DNA from 3 places in the Streptomyces sp. GL_141 genome. Region 2 is predicted to be linked to each of the others. Evidence: riboswitches for the same ligand, from Rfam matches in the RefSeq annotation. Region 2 holds a riboswitch; each other region holds the start of a gene.
What was found. A riboswitch is a leader RNA that binds a small molecule or an ion and turns the genes downstream of it on or off. The one in region 2 is predicted to bind cobalamin.
Positions count from the first base shown of each region.

Region 1: it holds a riboswitch for cobalamin, as region 2 does, so the genes downstream of both, AC3IX6_RS10530 (energy-coupling factor ABC transporter permease) here and AC3IX6_RS29345 (cobalamin biosynthesis protein) in region 2, are expected to answer to the same signal.
Region 3: it holds a riboswitch for cobalamin, as region 2 does, so the genes downstream of both, AC3IX6_RS11570 (ribonucleoside-diphosphate reductase subunit alpha) here and AC3IX6_RS29345 (cobalamin biosynthesis protein) in region 2, are expected to answer to the same signal.

Region 1 is NZ_CM174402.1:2,506,886-2,512,344, forward strand. Features, by position in the region: gene AC3IX6_RS10515 (MFS transporter) at 4-1,260, shown strand; gene AC3IX6_RS10520 (flavodoxin family protein) at 1,272-1,988, opposite strand; gene AC3IX6_RS10525 (hypothetical protein) at 1,985-2,131, opposite strand; cobalamin riboswitch at 2,417-2,610, shown strand; gene AC3IX6_RS10530 (energy-coupling factor ABC transporter permease) at 2,640-3,335, shown strand; gene AC3IX6_RS10535 (energy-coupling factor ABC transporter substrate-binding protein) at 3,335-3,673, shown strand; gene cbiQ (cobalt ECF transporter T component CbiQ) at 3,677-4,426, shown strand; gene AC3IX6_RS10545 (energy-coupling factor ABC transporter ATP-binding protein) at 4,432-5,256, shown strand; gene AC3IX6_RS10550 (hypothetical protein) at 5,272-5,459, shown strand, end outside.
Region 2 is NZ_CM174402.1:6,603,251-6,608,709, forward strand. Features, by position in the region: partial or broken gene AC3IX6_RS29340 (cobyric acid synthase) at 186-1,706, opposite strand; gene AC3IX6_RS29345 (cobalamin biosynthesis protein) at 1,703-2,683, opposite strand; cobalamin riboswitch at 2,721-2,866, opposite strand; gene AC3IX6_RS29350 (hypothetical protein) at 3,033-3,254, opposite strand; gene AC3IX6_RS29355 (inorganic phosphate transporter) at 3,284-4,552, opposite strand; gene AC3IX6_RS29360 (alpha/beta hydrolase family protein) at 4,875-5,459, shown strand, end outside.
Region 3 is NZ_CM174402.1:2,738,015-2,743,473, forward strand. Features, by position in the region: gene AC3IX6_RS11555 (carbon starvation CstA family protein) at 1-1,286, shown strand, start outside; gene AC3IX6_RS11560 (CstA-like transporter-associated (seleno)protein) at 1,283-1,480, shown strand; gene AC3IX6_RS11565 (GNAT family N-acetyltransferase) at 1,568-2,065, shown strand; cobalamin riboswitch at 2,132-2,260, shown strand; gene AC3IX6_RS11570 (ribonucleoside-diphosphate reductase subunit alpha) at 2,419-4,803, shown strand; gene AC3IX6_RS11575 (ribonucleotide-diphosphate reductase subunit beta) at 4,803-5,459, shown strand, end outside.

The DNA.
Region 1 (5,459 bases), 4.1 Mb from region 2:
CGCATGAGCGGAACACAGGCGATCCAAGAGCACGACCGACGCGACGACGAACGGGAGACCTCATCGCCGGGCGTCTTCTGGCGCTTTTGGGCCGCCACCACGGTCAGCGGCGCGGGCACCGCCGTCACCGCCCTCGCCCTGCCGCTCGTCGCCCTCACCGTTCTGGACGCCACCGCTTTCCAGGTCGCCCTGCTCGCCGCCGCCGGGCAGGTCTCCTGGCTGCTGCTCAGCCTCCCGGCGGGCGTCCTCGCGCAGCGCGTGCCGCTGCGCCGACTCCAGGTCACGCTCGACCTCGTACGGTTCGCGGCGCTCGGATCGCTGCCGCTCGCCTGGTGGATCGGCACGCTCACGTATCCGCACCTGCTGTTCGCGGCGCTCGTCACCGGCTCGGCGACCGTGCTGTTCGACATCGGCAACTCGACCTTCCTGCCCGCCGTCGTCCCGGCCCGGCAGCTGGCCGCCCGCAACAGCGTCATGTCGGGCACGCACGCCGTCACCGACACCGGCGGCCCCTCCCTCGGCGGCGTCCTGATCGGCGTGACGGGCCCGGTCGGCGCGATCGTCGTGGACGCCGCCAGCTACGTGGCCTCCGCCGTGCTGTTGCGCACCCTCCCCGAGAGCCGCCCCGCGCCCCGCACCAACGAGAGCGCGCTGCGGCTGATGCGCGCTGGATGGCGGTACGTCACCAAGCACCCGGTCATGCGCCCCTGCATGATCTGGGCGACCGCCGCCAACTTCCTGGGCGCGGCCCTCGTCACCCTCACCCCCCTCTACCTGGTCCGCGGAGCCGGCCTCGACTCCATGCAGCTCGGTCTCGTCCTTGCCATGGACGGGGTCGGCGCGCTCGCCGGCGCCGCCGTCGCGGTCCGCGTGACCACGCGCCTCGGCACCGCGCGGGGCATCATCCTGGCCGATCTGGCCGGCGGCGCGCTGCTCCTGCTCGCCCCGCTGACCACGTCGGCGGGGGACGCGTACTGGTTCGCCCTGGGCAACGCCGGCTTCGCCTTCGGCACCGTCATCGGATCGATCACCACCCGCACCTACCGGCAGACGCAGTCGCCCCCGGAACTGCTGTCCCGCGTGATGGCCACGGTCCGTTTCGTCTCCTGGGGCGCGCTGCCGCTCGGCGCGCTCACCGCCGGCCTCCTCGCCACCCACTTCGGCGCCCGTACCGCGCTCTGGACCGTCTGCGCCGCCGCCCTCCTGCCCCCGCTCTACCTCTTCTCCACCAAGGTGGGCCGCCACCGCGACCTCATCTGACGGGACCGAGCTCAGCGGTGCTCGGGGTTCTCGAAGTCGAAGCGGCAGCCGGCGTCCCACTCGGAGCGCTGGTTTCCGTGGGCGGGGATGCCGCCGGTGTCCTTGAGCATCCTCGCCAGGTGGAGCTGGTTCCAGGTCATGAAGGTCGTGTTGCGGTTCGTGAAGTCGTTGTCCGGCCCGCCGGAGCCGGGGTCGAGGTACGACGGGCCCGGGCCGGCCTCGCCGACCCAGCCCGCGTCCGCCTGCGGCGGAATGACGTATCCGAGGTGCTGGAGGCTGTACAGGACGTTCATCGCGCAGTGCTTGGCGCCGTCCTCGTTGCCGGTGATCAGGCAGCCGCCCACGCGACCGTAGTAGGCGTACTGGCCGAGCTCGTTGAGGATCGACGAGCAGGCGTACAGGCGCTCGATCACCTTCTTCATGACCGAGGAGTTGTCACCCAGCCATACGGGCCCAGCCAGCGTGAGGATGTCTGCGGCCATGACTTTCGAGTAAATGACCGGCCACTCGTCGGTCTCCCAGCCGTGCTCCGTCATGTCCGGCCAGACGCCGGTCGCGATGTCGAGGTCCACTGCCCGGAGTACCTCGACCTGGACACCCTGACGCTGCATGATGCCGGTGCTGATGTCGATCAGGCCCTGCGTGTGGCTTCGTTCCGGCGACCGCTTGAGGGTGCAGTTGATCACCACGGCACGCAGGTCGTCATGAGACATGGCGTTGTCGGTCATCGTCGTGCTCCTCCCATCGCCGCACGGCTCTTGTCGATCAGGCCCTCGGTGTCGCCGGGCTCGGGCGATCGCTTGAGCGTGCAGTTGACGTGCACGGCGGTCAGGTCGGAGTGGTCGAGGTCGTGCGCGGGATCGGTAGCCACGCGTCCAGCCTCACCGGGGCCCGGCGGGCCCGCCACCGGGCCGCACCCGTCCGGGCGCACCCCGGGGGCGGGGGCCCCGGACCGTCCGCGGGAAGCAGCCCGGCCGGAACAGGGCGGCGACGTGTGGCGGCCGTTCTCCGGCGGCCACGGACATCCGGAACTCCCCTTTCAGGCGGGGACATTGGGGCGGACAGCGACAGCACGGGCACGTGGCGTGACGCACAAGCGGAATCCGGTCACCGCCCGGCGTGATTGGGGCGGGTTGTTACCGGTCCGTGCGGCCGACTAGGGTCAGCGGGCCTTGGTGTTCGGGAAACCGGTGGGAAACCGGTGCGGCCCTCGCCACTGTGATCGGGAAGTCCGGCTCCACTCCTGCGGGAAAGCCACTGGGCTGCGCGGGAGGTTCCGCGCTGCCCGGGAAGGCGGAGCATGGACGTCAACCCGTGAGCCAGGAGACCGGCCGGGGCGCGTTGTCCATCCACGAGGTGCTGGAGAGGTCTCCCTACTCATGCATATAGCCGAGGGGTTCCTACCCCCTTTGCACGCGGTCGCCTGGGGCGCCGTGTCCGCCCCCTTCGTCGTCCACGGCGTCCGCGCGCTCACCCGCGAGGTGAAGGCCAACCCGGAGAGCACGCTGCTGCTCGGCGCCTCCGGGGCCTTCACCTTCGTCCTGTCCGCCCTGAAGATCCCTTCCGTCACGGGCAGTTGCTCGCATCCCACGGGCACCGGACTCGGGGCGATCCTGTTCCGGCCGCCGATCATGGCGGTGCTCGGCACGATCACCCTGCTGTTCCAGGCCCTGCTGCTGGCGCACGGCGGGCTCACCACCCTCGGCGCCAACGTCTTCTCGATGGCCATCGCCGGCCCGTGGGCGGGCTACGCCGTCTACCGGCTGCTGCGGAAGTTCGCTCTCCCGCTGATGGTCACCGTGTTCTTCGGCGCCTTCTTCGCCGACCTGGTCACCTACTGCGTCACCAGCGTGCAGCTCGCCCTCGCCTTCCCCGACCCGGCCTCCGGATTCGCGGGCTCGCTCGCGAAGTTCGGGGGGATCTTCGCGGTCACGCAGATCCCGCTGGCCGTGAGCGAGGGGCTGCTGACCGTCCTCGTGATGCGGCTGCTGATGGCGTCGAGCAAGTCGGACCTGGTCCGGCTGGGCGTCGCGAAGCTGACGGCCACCCGTACCGGAGAGAAGGCGGCGGCCTGATGAGCGGCATGTCGAAGAACGCCAAGATCAACACCCTGCTGCTGCTCCTGGTGGCGGCGCTGGCCGTCCTGCCGATCGCCCTCGGGCTGGGCGAGGGCAAGGAGGAGCCCTTCGCGGGCGCCGACGCGCAGGCCGAGGCGGCGATCACCGAGCTGAAGCCGGACTACGAGCCCTGGTTCTCCCCTCTCTACGAACCCCCTTCGGCCGAGATCGAGTCCGCGCTGTTCGCCTTGCAGGCGGCGCTGGGAGCGGGCGTGCTCGCGTATTACTTCGGCGTCCGCAAGGGCCGCCGCCAGGGGGCGGCCGCCGCCGCTGCCGCCACCGCCCCGGAGGCGTAGGCGGTGCTGCCGATCGACGTGGCCGCGCACGGCAGTCGCTGGCGCGGCAGGCACCCGCTGGAGAAGGCCCTGCTCGGAATCGGGCTGACGGTCACCGCCGTGTGCCTGCCGCCCTGGCCGGGCGGGCCGCTGGTGGCCGCCGCCACCCTCGCCGTGCTGCTCGGCCCGGCCGGGGTGGCCGGCCGGCAGCTCTGGCGGGCCTTCCGGATCCCGCTCGGCTTCTGCTTCACCGGGGCGCTGCCCCTGCTGTTCGCGGTCGGCGGCCCGGCGGGGCCGGTGTCCCTGGCCCCCGACGGCCCCCGGCTCGCCGCCGAACTGCTGCTGCGCACCTCGGCTGCCTCGCTCGGGCTGCTGCTGTTCGCCTTCACCACCCCGGTCTCCGACGTACTGCCCCGGCTGGTGCGGGCCGGGGTGCCGGCCCCCGTGGTGGACGTGGCCCTGGTCATGTACCGGATCGGCTTCCTGCTGCTCGACTCCATGGCGCAGGTCCGCCGGGCCCAGGCGGCCCGGCTCGGGCACACCAGCCGGGCGGCGGTGTGGCGCTCCCTGGCCGGGCTCGCCGCCACCTCCTTCGTACGGGCCTTCGACCGCGCGGCCAAGCTCCAGGCGGGTCTGGCCGGACGCGGCTACGACGGCGCGCTGCGGGTCCTCGTACCGGAGGCGGCCCTGTCGTGGCGCTTCCTGACGGCCACCGGCGCCCTGCTGGCGGCCCTGATCACCCTGACCCTCACCCTGAAGGGGCTCTCCTTGTGAACCCGGTGGCGACCCCCCTGATCGAACTGTCCGACGCGGGCTACGCCTACGAGGACGGCCCGGCCGTCCTGACCGGCGTCGACTTCGCCATCACGCCGGGCCGGGCGCTGGCCCTGCTGGGCCGCAACGGCAGCGGCAAGACCACGCTGATGCGGCTGCTGAGCGGCGGCCTGCGGCCCGGCGCGGGATCGCTGTGGCTGGACGGCACGGAGGTCTCGTACGACCGGGCCGGACTGACCCGGCTGCGCACGTCCGTCCAGCTGGTGGTGCAGGACCCCGACGACCAGCTGTTCGCGGCCTCGGTCGAACAGGACGTGTCCTTCGGCCCGATGAACCAGGGGCTCCCCGCTCCGGAGGTCCGCGCCCGCGTGGACTCGGCCCTCGCCGCCCTGGACATCACGCACCTGCGGGACCGCCCCACCCACCTGCTCTCCTACGGCCAGCGCAAGCGCGCGGCGATCGCGGGGGCGGTCGCGATGGCTCCGCGGGTGCTGATCCTGGACGAGCCGACGGCGGGCCTCGACCCGGACGGCCAGGAGCGGCTGCTCGGCGTCCTCGCGGGACTGCGGGCCTCCGGCACGACGGTGGTCATGGCCACCCACGACGTGGACCTGGCGGTCCGCTGGGCCGACGACGCGGCGGTCCTGACCCCGTCGGGCATCCGCTTCGGGCCGGCCGAACCCCTCCTCTCGGACCCGTCCCTCCTGACCTCGGCGGGCCTGCGCCCGGCCTGGTCCCCGGCGGTGACCGCGCTGTTGCGGGCCCGGGGGCTGCTCGCGGCGGACGCCCCCGGGCCCCGTAATCCGGAGGCACTGGCCGCCTGGGGGTAGGGAGGTTGCCGGTCCATGCAGACGCTGAAGGCAACCTCCGAGCCGGGGTCCCTGTTCTGGGCGGGCCGGGAGGGCGAGGACCTGGTCGACCCGGTCGGCGGCTTCCGCCGCTGGACCCCGGACGGCCGGGAGCATCCGGCCCGCCGCCCGGCCTCCCCCGCTTGGGACCGTGCGGTGCGTTCCCCTTCGGGGCGCTGGACGGT
Region 2 (5,459 bases):
ACGCCGGCGGGGCTGGATGTGATCGGCGTCGGCCCGCACGTGACCGCCGGGGGCCGGAAAATCCAGCCCCTCCGGCGTTTGAGGAGCGGGGGTCCGGGGGCTGGCCCCCGAGGGGTCCGGGGCGGAGCCCCGGGGAACGGTGGAAGGGCGGGTAGGGGACGGCCCCCGCAGGGCTGCGCCGGTCATGGCGCGCCCGGGGGGAGGAAGGGGAGGCCCGACGGGGCTCCGGTCTCGATGAGCCGCATCAGCGCGTCCGTGTCCGCGTGTTCCTCGATCAGGTCGCCCAGCAGGTCGAGCTGTTCCTCCCGCAGGGAGGCGAACGACGTGTCCGGGGCCGGGACGAAGCGGCGGCCGGCCGCAGCCGCGACCTCGCGGAGGAAGGCCCGGCGGAAGCCGTCCGACTCCAGCGAGCCGTGCCAGTGGGTGCCCCACACCGACCCGACCCGGCATCCGTCCAGGAAGGGCGTTCCGCCGAGGACTTCGGCCACGCCGTGGTGGATCTCGTACCCCTCCACCGGCTCGCCCAGCGCCGAGCCGACGGGCCGGGCCAGGGTCTTCTCCCGTTCGAAGCGGACCCGTACCGGAAGGAGCCCGAGCCCCGGCACGGAGCCGGCCTTCGACTCGACCTCGTCCTCGATGTGTTCGCCGAGGAGCTGGAACCCGCCGCAGATGCCCAGGACCGGCCGGCCCTCGGCGGCCCGCCGGGCCAGCGCGTCCGCCAGCCCGCGTTCGCGCAGCCAGGCCAGGGCCTTGACCGTGCCGCGGGTGCCGGGGACGACGACCAGGTCGGCGTCGGCCAGTTCCTCGGCGCGGTCCACGAACCGCACGACCACCCCGGGCTCCGCCGCGAGCGCGTCGACGTCCGTGAAGTTGGACATCAGCGGCACCGCGCAGACCGCGACCCGCAGCACGTCCTCGCCGACGGGCGGGGCGACCACGGATTCCCGTACCGCGCCCCGCAGGGAGACCCGCAGGCCGTCCTCCTCGTCGATGCCCAGCCCGTGCTGGAAGGGGAGCACCCCGTACGTCGCCCGCCCGGTCAGGCCGCGCAGCATCTCCATGCCCGGCTCCAGCAGGGTGACGTCGCCGCGGAACTTGTTGACCAGGTAGCCCGCGATCAGCGACTGGTCCTCGGGCGAGAGCAGCGCCGTCGTGCCGAAGAAGGACGCGAAGACCCCGCCCCGGTCGATGTCGCCGACGACGACCACCGGGAACCGCGCGGCCCGCGCGATGCCCATGTTCACGATGTCGGTCCGGCGCAGATTGATCTCGGCCGGGCTGCCCGCCCCCTCGCAGATCACGGCGTCATACGTGCCCCGCAACTGCTCCAGGCAGTCCGTGACGATGCCGAGCAACTGCTCCTGCCGCCCCCCGTGGTAGCCCCGCGCGCTCATCTCGCCCACCGGCTTGCCCAGCAGCACCACCTGGCTGCTCCGGTCACTGCCGGGCTTGAGCAGCACCGGGTTCATCAGTGCGGTCGGCTCCACGCGGGCCGCCTGGGCCTGCATGGCCTGTGCGCGGCCGATCTCGGCGCCCTCCCTCGTCACGAAGGAGTTCAGGGACATGTTCTGTGCCTTGAACGGGGCCACCTTCACGCCCTGCCGGGCCAGCCACCGGCAGATGCCCGCCGTGACCACGCTCTTGCCCGCGTCCGAGGTCGTACCGGCGACGAGGAGGCCCCCGCCGCGCTTCGCGCCGTCGCTCATGCGCGCCGCCCCTTCTTCTTCGTCGTACGGGAGACCAGCGTCCGGGAGACCAGCGTCCGGGCGGCCACACAGGCCCCGAGCGCCAGCCACGTCACCTGGCGCGACAGCCGCACCGCCCGTTCGATGTCGGCGACCTCCACCGGCCGCCCGGCCGCTCCGTTGAGCACGGCCCGGTGTTCGACCCGGCCCGCGTACGCCAGGGTTCCGCCCAGCCGTACGCCGAGCGCCCCGGCGAAGGAGGACTCCACGGGGCCCGCGTTGGGGCTCGGGTGCTTGGCGGCATCCGCGCGCCAGGCCCGTACGGCTCCTCGCCGGTCGGGCCCGGCCAGTACGGCGGCGAGGGCCGTCAGCCGGGCGCCCGGCCAGCCGGCCACGTCGTCGAGCCGGGCCGAGGCCCAGCCGTAGCGCAGGTGGCGGGGGGACTTGTGGCCGACCATCGCGTCCAGGGTGTTCACGGCGCGGAAGGCCAGCAGCCCGGGGACGCCCGCGACGGCGCCCCACACCAGGGCCCCGACCACGGCGTCGGAGGTGTTCTCGGCGACCGATTCGACGACCGCGCGGGCCATCTGCTGCTCGTCCAGCGCCTGCGGGTCGCGCCCGCACAGGTGGGGCAGCCGCTCGCGGGCCACCTCGGCGTCCCCGGCGGCGAGCGCGCCGCCGATGGCGCGGGCCTCGCGGCCCAGCGAGGTGCCGCCCACGACGGCCCAGGTGGCGGCGGCGGTGAGGGCGATGCGGGCGGCCGCGGGCCGGGAGCGCACGGCGCGGGCGCCCAGCGCGCCGACGGCGGCCGCGCCTCCAGCGCACAGCAGGGTGTGCAGGGCGCCCCGCGCGCGGTCGTCGCGCCACAGGGCGCGTTCGACGGCGGCGGCGGCTCGTCCGAAGGCGGCCACGGGGTGCCCTCGGCGCGGATCCCCGAGGATCCGGTCGCCGATCAGGCCCGCCGTGACGCCGTACGCGAAGACGCGATCGGCACGCATGGTGGCAGGTATGTCCTCACTCAGGGTCCGCGCCCTGGTTCGACGTGTCCGGCGGCGAGAGTTCCTGGCTCCCGGCCGCACACGGGGTCCGCGTGCGCCGGTGACAGTGGCGGGACCGCGCCGGATTCGCACCGGACTTCCTCTCCATGCCGCCGTAATGGCTCGCGCAGTCCACCACGCAGCGCGAAGGCCCGTCAACTCGCCGTTGACCTGCGGCGGGGTGGCGGGGGAGGGGGCGGTGCCGGGCCCGCGCCGGGGGCCCGGGGCGCGTCGGGCGCGGGCCCGGGGCATGCGAAAGCTCCCTCCGGGACGAACCCCGAGGGAGCCTTCGTACGTGCCGTCCGGCGCCTCAGGCGACGATCAGGTAGATCCCGTAGGCCACGGCCACCGCGCAGAGCGCGAAGCAGGCGTACGCACCGCTGCGGGCCAGGGTGGCGGCGCCGCCCTGTTCGGTGGCGGCCTCGTGCTTGGAGAGCCCCATCAGACCCAGGGTGAACAGGGTCACCAGGACGACGGTGGCGGAGAGGCTGACCCCGAAGACGGAGCCGAGTGCTTCCCAGTCGATCTTCATACCGCTGAATCCTCTGTCGTTCTCGGGGGTCAGACGGCCGCGGCCGGAGCCGCGGGAGTCGTCGTCGCGGCCGGGATGGTGGCCTTCAGTTCCTCGTCCGTCACCGCGGCGGTGCTGCCGACGGCGGCGGTCGGCGGGACGGCGACGGCCGCCATGGCCGTGGTGACGGCACCGGCCGGCTCCTCGGCGTCGGCCGGGGCGACCTCGTTGACGTTGGTGTGGTCGACGACCTGGCGGCGCGAGATCAGCCAGATGGCGACGCAGGAGCCGACGAGGAAGACCGTGACGCCGGCGACGCCGATGTCCCCGGTGCGCATGACCAGCTCGGCCAGCGCGGCCACCAGGCCCGCGGCCGGGAGGGTCAGGCCCCAGGCGATGAACATGCGGGAGGCGGTGGACCAGCGGACCACGCCGCCCTTGCGTCCCAGACCCGAACCCATGACGGCGCCGGAGCACGCGTGGGTGGTCGAGAGGGAGAAGCCGAGGGAGGAGGAGGCCAGGATGACGCTGGCGGCCGAGGTCTGGGCGGCGAAGCCCTGCTGCGGCTGCAGGTCGGTCAGGCCGCTGCCCATGGTGCGGATGATGCGCCAGCCGCCCAGGTAGGTGCCCATCGCGATGGCCAGACCGGCGGAGACGATGACCCAGACCGGCGGGTTGGAGCCGGGAGCGAGGGCGCCGCCGGCGACGAGCGCCAGGGTGATGATGCCCATCGTCTTCTGCGCGTCGTTGGTGCCGTGCGCCAGCGAGACGAGGCTCGCGGAAGCGATCTGACCGGCGCGGTAGCCCTTGGCCGAGGTCTTCTCGCCCATGCCCTTGCCGACCTTGTACGTGACCTTCGTGGCCAGGTAGGCGGCGAAGCCGGCGACCAGCGGCGCGGCGATCGCGGGGATCAGCACCTTGGTGACGACGACGCTGCCGTTGACGGCGCCCATGCCGGCGGAGGCCACGGCCGCACCGATCAGGCCGCCCATCAGGGCGTGCGAGGAGCTCGAGGGCAGTCCGACCAGCCAGGTGACGAGGTTCCAGAGGATCGCGCCGACCAAGGCGGCGAAGATGACCTCCGGCTGGATGCCTTCCTCGTTGACCAGTCCCTTGGAGATCGTCTTGGCGACCTCCACGGACATGAAAGCGCCGACGAGGTTGAGCACGGCGGACATCGCCACCGCGGTCTTGGGCTTGAGGGCGCCGGTCGAGATGGTGGTGGCCATCGCGTTGGCCGTGTCGTGAAAACCGTTCGTGAAATCGAACACGAGAGCGGTGATGATCACGATCCCGAGGAGAAGCGTTATGTGCTCCATTTACCCAGGCTTCTGTTTGACGTCAGTGGTTCGTGGACCGTAGGCAACCTGGATGAACGGAAGGTGAACTGGCAGGGTTCATGTGGTGTATCGACTCGGCACCCCATCGGGACCTTCGTCCCGGGAGGGGCGTTGATATGTCGATTAATGCATGTCACGGCGGGGTGTCCGCACGTTTCGGGGCGGGACTTCCGGTAGGTGCTCCGGTGCGCCCGGGACCCCCGAAGAGACCTAGATCACCTTCCCCGCCGCCTCTCCGGACCGCCCTCCGGAACGATTCCCTCCGGTGGCCCGCCGACCCGTCCGCCTCGACACTGGAGCGGTGCGTACCGCTACCGCGACGGCAGCCGCCGTCACCACGACCCTGCTCGGCGCCGGCGCGGCCGCCGTCACCGCCGCCGCGCTCGCCGGGCGGTACGCCGCCGACGCGGCCCTGCGGACCGAGCCCGGCCGCCCGCTCCCCGGCAGTCCCCGGCTCACCGTCCACTCCACCGCGGCCGGCCGGGTCGAGCTGACCCGCTCGCTCGCCTCCCTGTGCCCCGGCACCTACGGGCTCACCGCCCCGGGCGTGCACGCCGTGGTCGGGCCCGTCCTCCCCGACGCCCCGCACGGCCCCGACACCGTGGTGCGCCGGCTCGTCGCCGTCACCCACGGCAGCCTCGACCCCGGAACCCGCGTCACCCTCACCCCCCAGGTCCACCTGGGCAACCCGGGCACCGCCCTCGGGCTGGACCACGCCGACGTGGACGTCCCCGGGGAGCTCGGCGCACTGCCCGCCTGGTTCGTGCCCGCGGCCCGCGACACCTGGGTGATCACCGTCCACGGGCTCGGAGCCACCCGCGAGCACCCGATGGTCGTCATGCCCTTCCTCCACCGCAACAAGCTCCCCGTCCTGGACCTCGGCTAC
Region 3 (5,459 bases), 3.9 Mb from region 2:
CCCTGGGCGTGGTCATCGCCATGCCGACGCTGAAGATGCCCGCGGTCACCGACTTCGCCTCGCGCGGCGACGGCCCGGTCTTCGCCGGCTCGATGTTCCCGTTCGTCTTCATCACCATCGCCTGCGGAGCCCTGTCCGGCTTCCACTCCCTGGTCTCCTCCGGCACCACCCCGAAGATGATCCAGAAGGAGACCCAGGTCAGGGTCATCGGCTACGGCGCGATGCTGACCGAGTCCTTCGTCGCCATCATGGCGATCATCGCGGCCTGCATCATCGACCCGGGCCTGTACTTCGCCATCAACTCCCCCGGCGGGGTCGTCGGCGCCACCGTCGAGACGGCCTCGCAGGCCGTGACGAACTTCGGCTTCGCCATCTCCCCCGAGGCCCTCACCCAGGCCGCGAAGGACGTGGAGGAGACCAGCCTGCTGTCCCGTACGGGCGGCGCCCCGACCTTCGCACTCGGAATGTCGGAGATCTTCTCGGCTGTCATCGGCGGCACCGCGATGAAGGCGTTCTGGTACCACTTCGCGATCATGTTCGAGGCCCTGTTCATCCTGACGACGGTCGACGCCGGCACCCGCGTGGGCCGCTTCATGCTCCAGGACACCCTCGGCAACGTGCACAGGTCCTTCAAGGACGTCAGCTGGAAGCCGGGCGTCTGGTTCGCCAGCGCGGTCGTCGTCGGCGGCTGGGGCTACTTCCTGTGGGTCGGCGTCAAGGACCCGCTGGGCGGCATCAACCAGCTCTTCCCGCTGTTCGGCATCGCGAACCAGCTGCTCGCGGCGGTCGCCCTGGCCGTCTGCACCACCCTGCTGATCAAGTCCGGCCGGCTCAAGTGGGCCTGGGTGACGGGCGTTCCGCTGGCCTGGGACCTGGCCGTCACGCTCACCGCCAGCTACCAGAAGATCTTCTCCGACAACCCGAAGATCGGCTTCTTCGCGCAGCGGGACGTCTACCAGGACGGGATCGACGCGGGCAAGGTCCTCAAGCCCGCCAAGAACATGGACGAGATGCACACCGTGGTCACCAACGCCACGGTGGACGGCGTCCTGTCCGTGTTCTTCGCCCTGCTGATCATCATCGTGCTCGTGGACGCCGCCCGGACCTGCTTCAAGGCCATCCGCAAGCCCGAGTCGGTCACCATGGTCGAGTTCCCGTGGACCGAGTCCAAGATCGTCGCCCCGGCCGGTCTGATCCCGACCGCCGAGGAGCGGGCGGAACTCGCCGCCGCCGGCCTCGACTCGGGCGGCGGCCGCGTGCAGGACTCCGTACGGGAACCCGCGTGACGCGGCTGCGCCACGCGCTGGGCCGGGCCCGGTTCTTCGTACGGGAGTTCTCGGGCGAGGCGGCCTACGACCACTACGTGGCCCACGCCCGTACGCACGACCCCGACGCCGAGGTCCAGTCGCGCCGGGCCTTCGAACGGGCCCGCACGGACGCCCGCGAGGGCGACCCGCGCGAAGGGTTCCGCTGCTGCTGAACCGCTGAGCCGCAAAGGGCCGCCGCGTTCCGTCCACCCGACGGAACGCGGCGGCCCCTTTTCCTGCCCTGGCGCACACTCGGTGCCATGGACATCATCATCAGGACGGCGGCGGCCGCCGAATACGAAGAGCTCGGCGAGATCACCGCACGGGCGTACCTCGACGACGGACTGCTCGACTTCTCCGAGGACGACCCCTACCTGAGCCGGCTGCGCGACGTCGCCGGCCGGGCCCCCGACGGCGAGGTGCTCGTCGCGGAGTACGAGGGCACGCTGCTCGGCGGTGTGACCTTCGCGCCTCCCGGCAGCCCGCTGTGCGATATCGCGGGCCCCGGCGAGGCCGAGTTCCGGATGCTGGCCGTCTCCCCCGCGGCGCGCGGACGCGGTGCGGGCGAAGCCCTCGTACGGGCCTGCGTGAGCCGCGCCCGGGAGCTGGAGGGCGTGCGCCACCTGGTGCTGTCGACCACGGAGAAGATGCTCGGGGCACACCGGATCTACGACCGGCTGGGCTTCGTACGGACGCCCGAGCGGGACTGGTACCCGGTTCCGGGGCTCCCCCTGCTCACCTACCGCCTGGAGCTCTAGCGGTGCACCGCCCGCGAGGAGCGACACAACATGTGGGGGCTACCGCGAGCACCGGCCCCCACATGTATGCTCGTGCTCGCTGTCGTCGCAGGGGAATCCGGTGAGAATCCGGAACTGTCCCGCAACGGTATGAAATGCACCGATCCGCTCGGTGCATCCGCAAGTCCGAGGACCTGTCGACAGTGCGCCCGGCTCGACCGATCCGGGTGCAGACACGTCCGGGCCTCGCGGTTGGGCCGGTGGACGCCACGTGGCGCACGCGCACTGCCCTGCCAGGCACGCGCCCCCACGTGCGCCCCCTCGCGCCCCGCACCAACGGTGTTCCCGGAGCCGAGCGAGGGAGAGCTCCCCCCGTGACCATCGCGCCTTCCGCACCGCGCGCCGAGTCCGACCCGTCCGCCTACGAGGGTCCGGGGGCCGCGCTCCTGCGCACGCTCACCGAGCTGACCGCCGACCTGCCCGACACCGACCCCGGCCGGGTCGCCGCCGCCGCGCTGCGCGGCCGCAGCGCCGCCGCCGACGAGGCGGAGCTCCGTACGCTCGCCACCGAGGCGGCCGCCGGGCTGATCTCCGAGGACCCGGCCTACTCCCGCCTCGCCGCCCGCCTGCTGACGCTGGCCGTCCGCGACGAGGCCGCCGGCCAGGGCTCCACCTCCTTCTCCGGCTCCGTCGAGGTCGGCCACCGCGAGGGGCTCATCGCCGACCGCACCGCGGACTTCGTACGCCTGCACGCGAACCGGCTCGACGCGCTGGTCGGGCACGCGCTCGCCGAGGGCGCCGACGACCGCTTCGGCTTCTTCGGCCTGCGCACCCTGCACAGCCGCTACCTGCTGCGGCACCCGATCACCCGCCAGGTCATCGAGACCCCCCAGTACTTCATGCTGCGCGTGGCCTGCGGCCTCGCGGAGAACGAGAGCGTCCAGGCCGTCGAGGAAGTGGCCTCGCTGTACCGGCTGATGAGCCGCCTCGACTACCTGCCCTCCTCCCCCACCCTCTTCAACTCCGGCACCCGCCACCCGCAGATGTCCTCCTGCTACCTGCTGGACTCCCCGCTGGACGAGCTGGACTCGATCTACGACCGCTACCACCAGGTCGCGCGCCTCTCCAAGCACGCCGGCGGCATCGGCCTCTCGTACTCCCGCATCCGCGCCCGCGGTTCCCTGATCCGCGGTACGAACGGCCACTCCAACGGCATCGTGCCGTTCCTGAAGACCCTCGACGCCTCCGTCGCCGCCGTGAACCAGGGCGGCCGCCGCAAGGGCGCCGCCGCGGTCTACCTGGAGACCTGGCACGCGGACATCGAGGAGTTCCTGGAGCTCCGCGACAACACCGGCGAGGACCAGCGCCGCACCCACAACCTGAACCTGGCCCACTGGGTGCCGGACGAGTTCATGCGCCGCGTGAACGCCGACGCCGACTGGTCGCTGTTCTCCCCCGCCGACGTCCCCGAGCTGGTCGACCTGTGGGGCGACGCGTTCGACGCCGCGTACCGCAAGGCCGAGGAGTCGGGCCTGGCCCGCAAGTCCATGCCCGCCCGCGACCTGTACGGCCGGATGATGCGCACCCTCGCGCAGACCGGCCAGGGCTGGATGACCTTCAAGGACGCCTCCAACCGCACGGCGAACCAGACCGCCGAGCCGGGCACCGTCGTCCACTCCTCGAACCTCTGCACCGAGATCATCGAGGTCACCAACGACGGCGAGACGGCCGTCTGCAACCTCGGCTCGGTCAACCTCGGCGCCTTCGTCGTGGAGGGGGAGATCGACTGGGAGCGCCTGGACGAGACCGTCCGCACCGCGGTCACCTTCCTCGACCGCGTCGTGGACATCAACTTCTACCCGACCGAGCAGGCCGGCCGCTCCAACGCCCGCTGGCGTCCGGTGGGCCTGGGCGCGATGGGCCTCCAGGACGTCTTCTTCCAGCTGAAGCTGCCCTTCGACTCCCCCGAGGCGAAGGCGCTGTCCACGAAGCTCTCCGAGCGCATCATGCTCGCGGCGTACGAGGCCTCCTGCGACCTGGCCGAGCGCAGCGGCCCGCTCCCCGCGTGGGAGCAGACCCGCACGGCCCGCGGCGTCCTGCACCCGGACCACTACGAGGTCGAGCTGAACTGGCCGGAGCGCTGGGACGCGCTGCGCGCCCGGGTCGCGAAGTCCGGGATGCGCAACTCGCTGCTCCTCGCCATCGCCCCGACGGCGACCATCGCCTCCATCGCGGGCGTGTACGAGTGCATCGAGCCGCAGGTCTCCAACCTCTTCAAGCGCGAGACCCTGAGCGGGGAGTTCCTCCAGGTCAACGGCTATCTGGTGCAGGAGCTCAAGCGGCTCGGCGTCTGGGACGCCCAGACCCGCGAGGCGCTGCGCGAGTCCTCCGGTTCGGTCCAGGGCTTCGGCTGGATCCCGGCCGAGGTGCGCGACCTGTACCGCACGGCGTGGGAGATCCCGCAGCGCGGACTGATCGACATGGCGGCGGCCCGTACGCCGTTCCTGGACCAGTCCCAGTCGCTGAACCTGTTCCTGGAGACGCCCACCATCGGCAAGCTCAGCTCGATGTACGCGTACGCCTGGAAGCAGGGCCTCAAGACCACGTACTACCTGCGCTCGCGCCCGGCGACGAAGATCGCCCGCGCCGCGTCCGGCTCCGCCGTCCCGGCCGCCGCCACCCCGCTCCCGCAGGCCGTCGACGCCGACGCGCTGGCCTGCTCCCTTGAGAACCCCGAGTCCTGCGAGGCCTGCCAGTAATGAGCACCACCCAGTCCACCAAGAACCTCCTGGACCCGGGCTTCGAGCTCACGCTCCGCCCCATGCGCTACCCGGACTTCTACGAGCGCTACCGGGACGCGATCAAGAACACCTGGACGGTGGAGGAGGTCGACCTCCACTCGGACGTCGCCGACCTCGCGAAGCTGACGCCCTCCGAGCAGCACATGATCGGCCGGCTGGTCGCCTTCTTCGCGACGGGCGACTCGATCGTCTCGAACAACCTCGTGCTGACCCTGTACAAGCACATCAACTCCCCGGAGGCGCGCCTGTACCTGTCGCGCCAGCTCTTCGAGGAGGCCGTGCACGTCCAGTTCTACCTGACGCTGCTCGACACCTACCTGCCCGACCCGGACGACCGCGCGGCCGCCTTCGACGCGGTCGAGGAGATCCCCTCGATCCGCGAGAAGGCGCAGTTCTGCTTCCGCTGGATGGACTCGGTGGAGAAGATCGACCGCCTGGAGACGGCCGCCGACCGCCGCCGCTTCCTGCTGAACCTGATCTGCTTCGCCGCGTGCATCGAGGGCCTGTTCTTCTACGGCGCCTTCGCGTACGTGTACTGGTTCCGCTCCCGCGGCCTGCTGCACGGCCTGGCGACGGGGACGAACTGGGTCTTCCGGGACGAAACCATGCACATG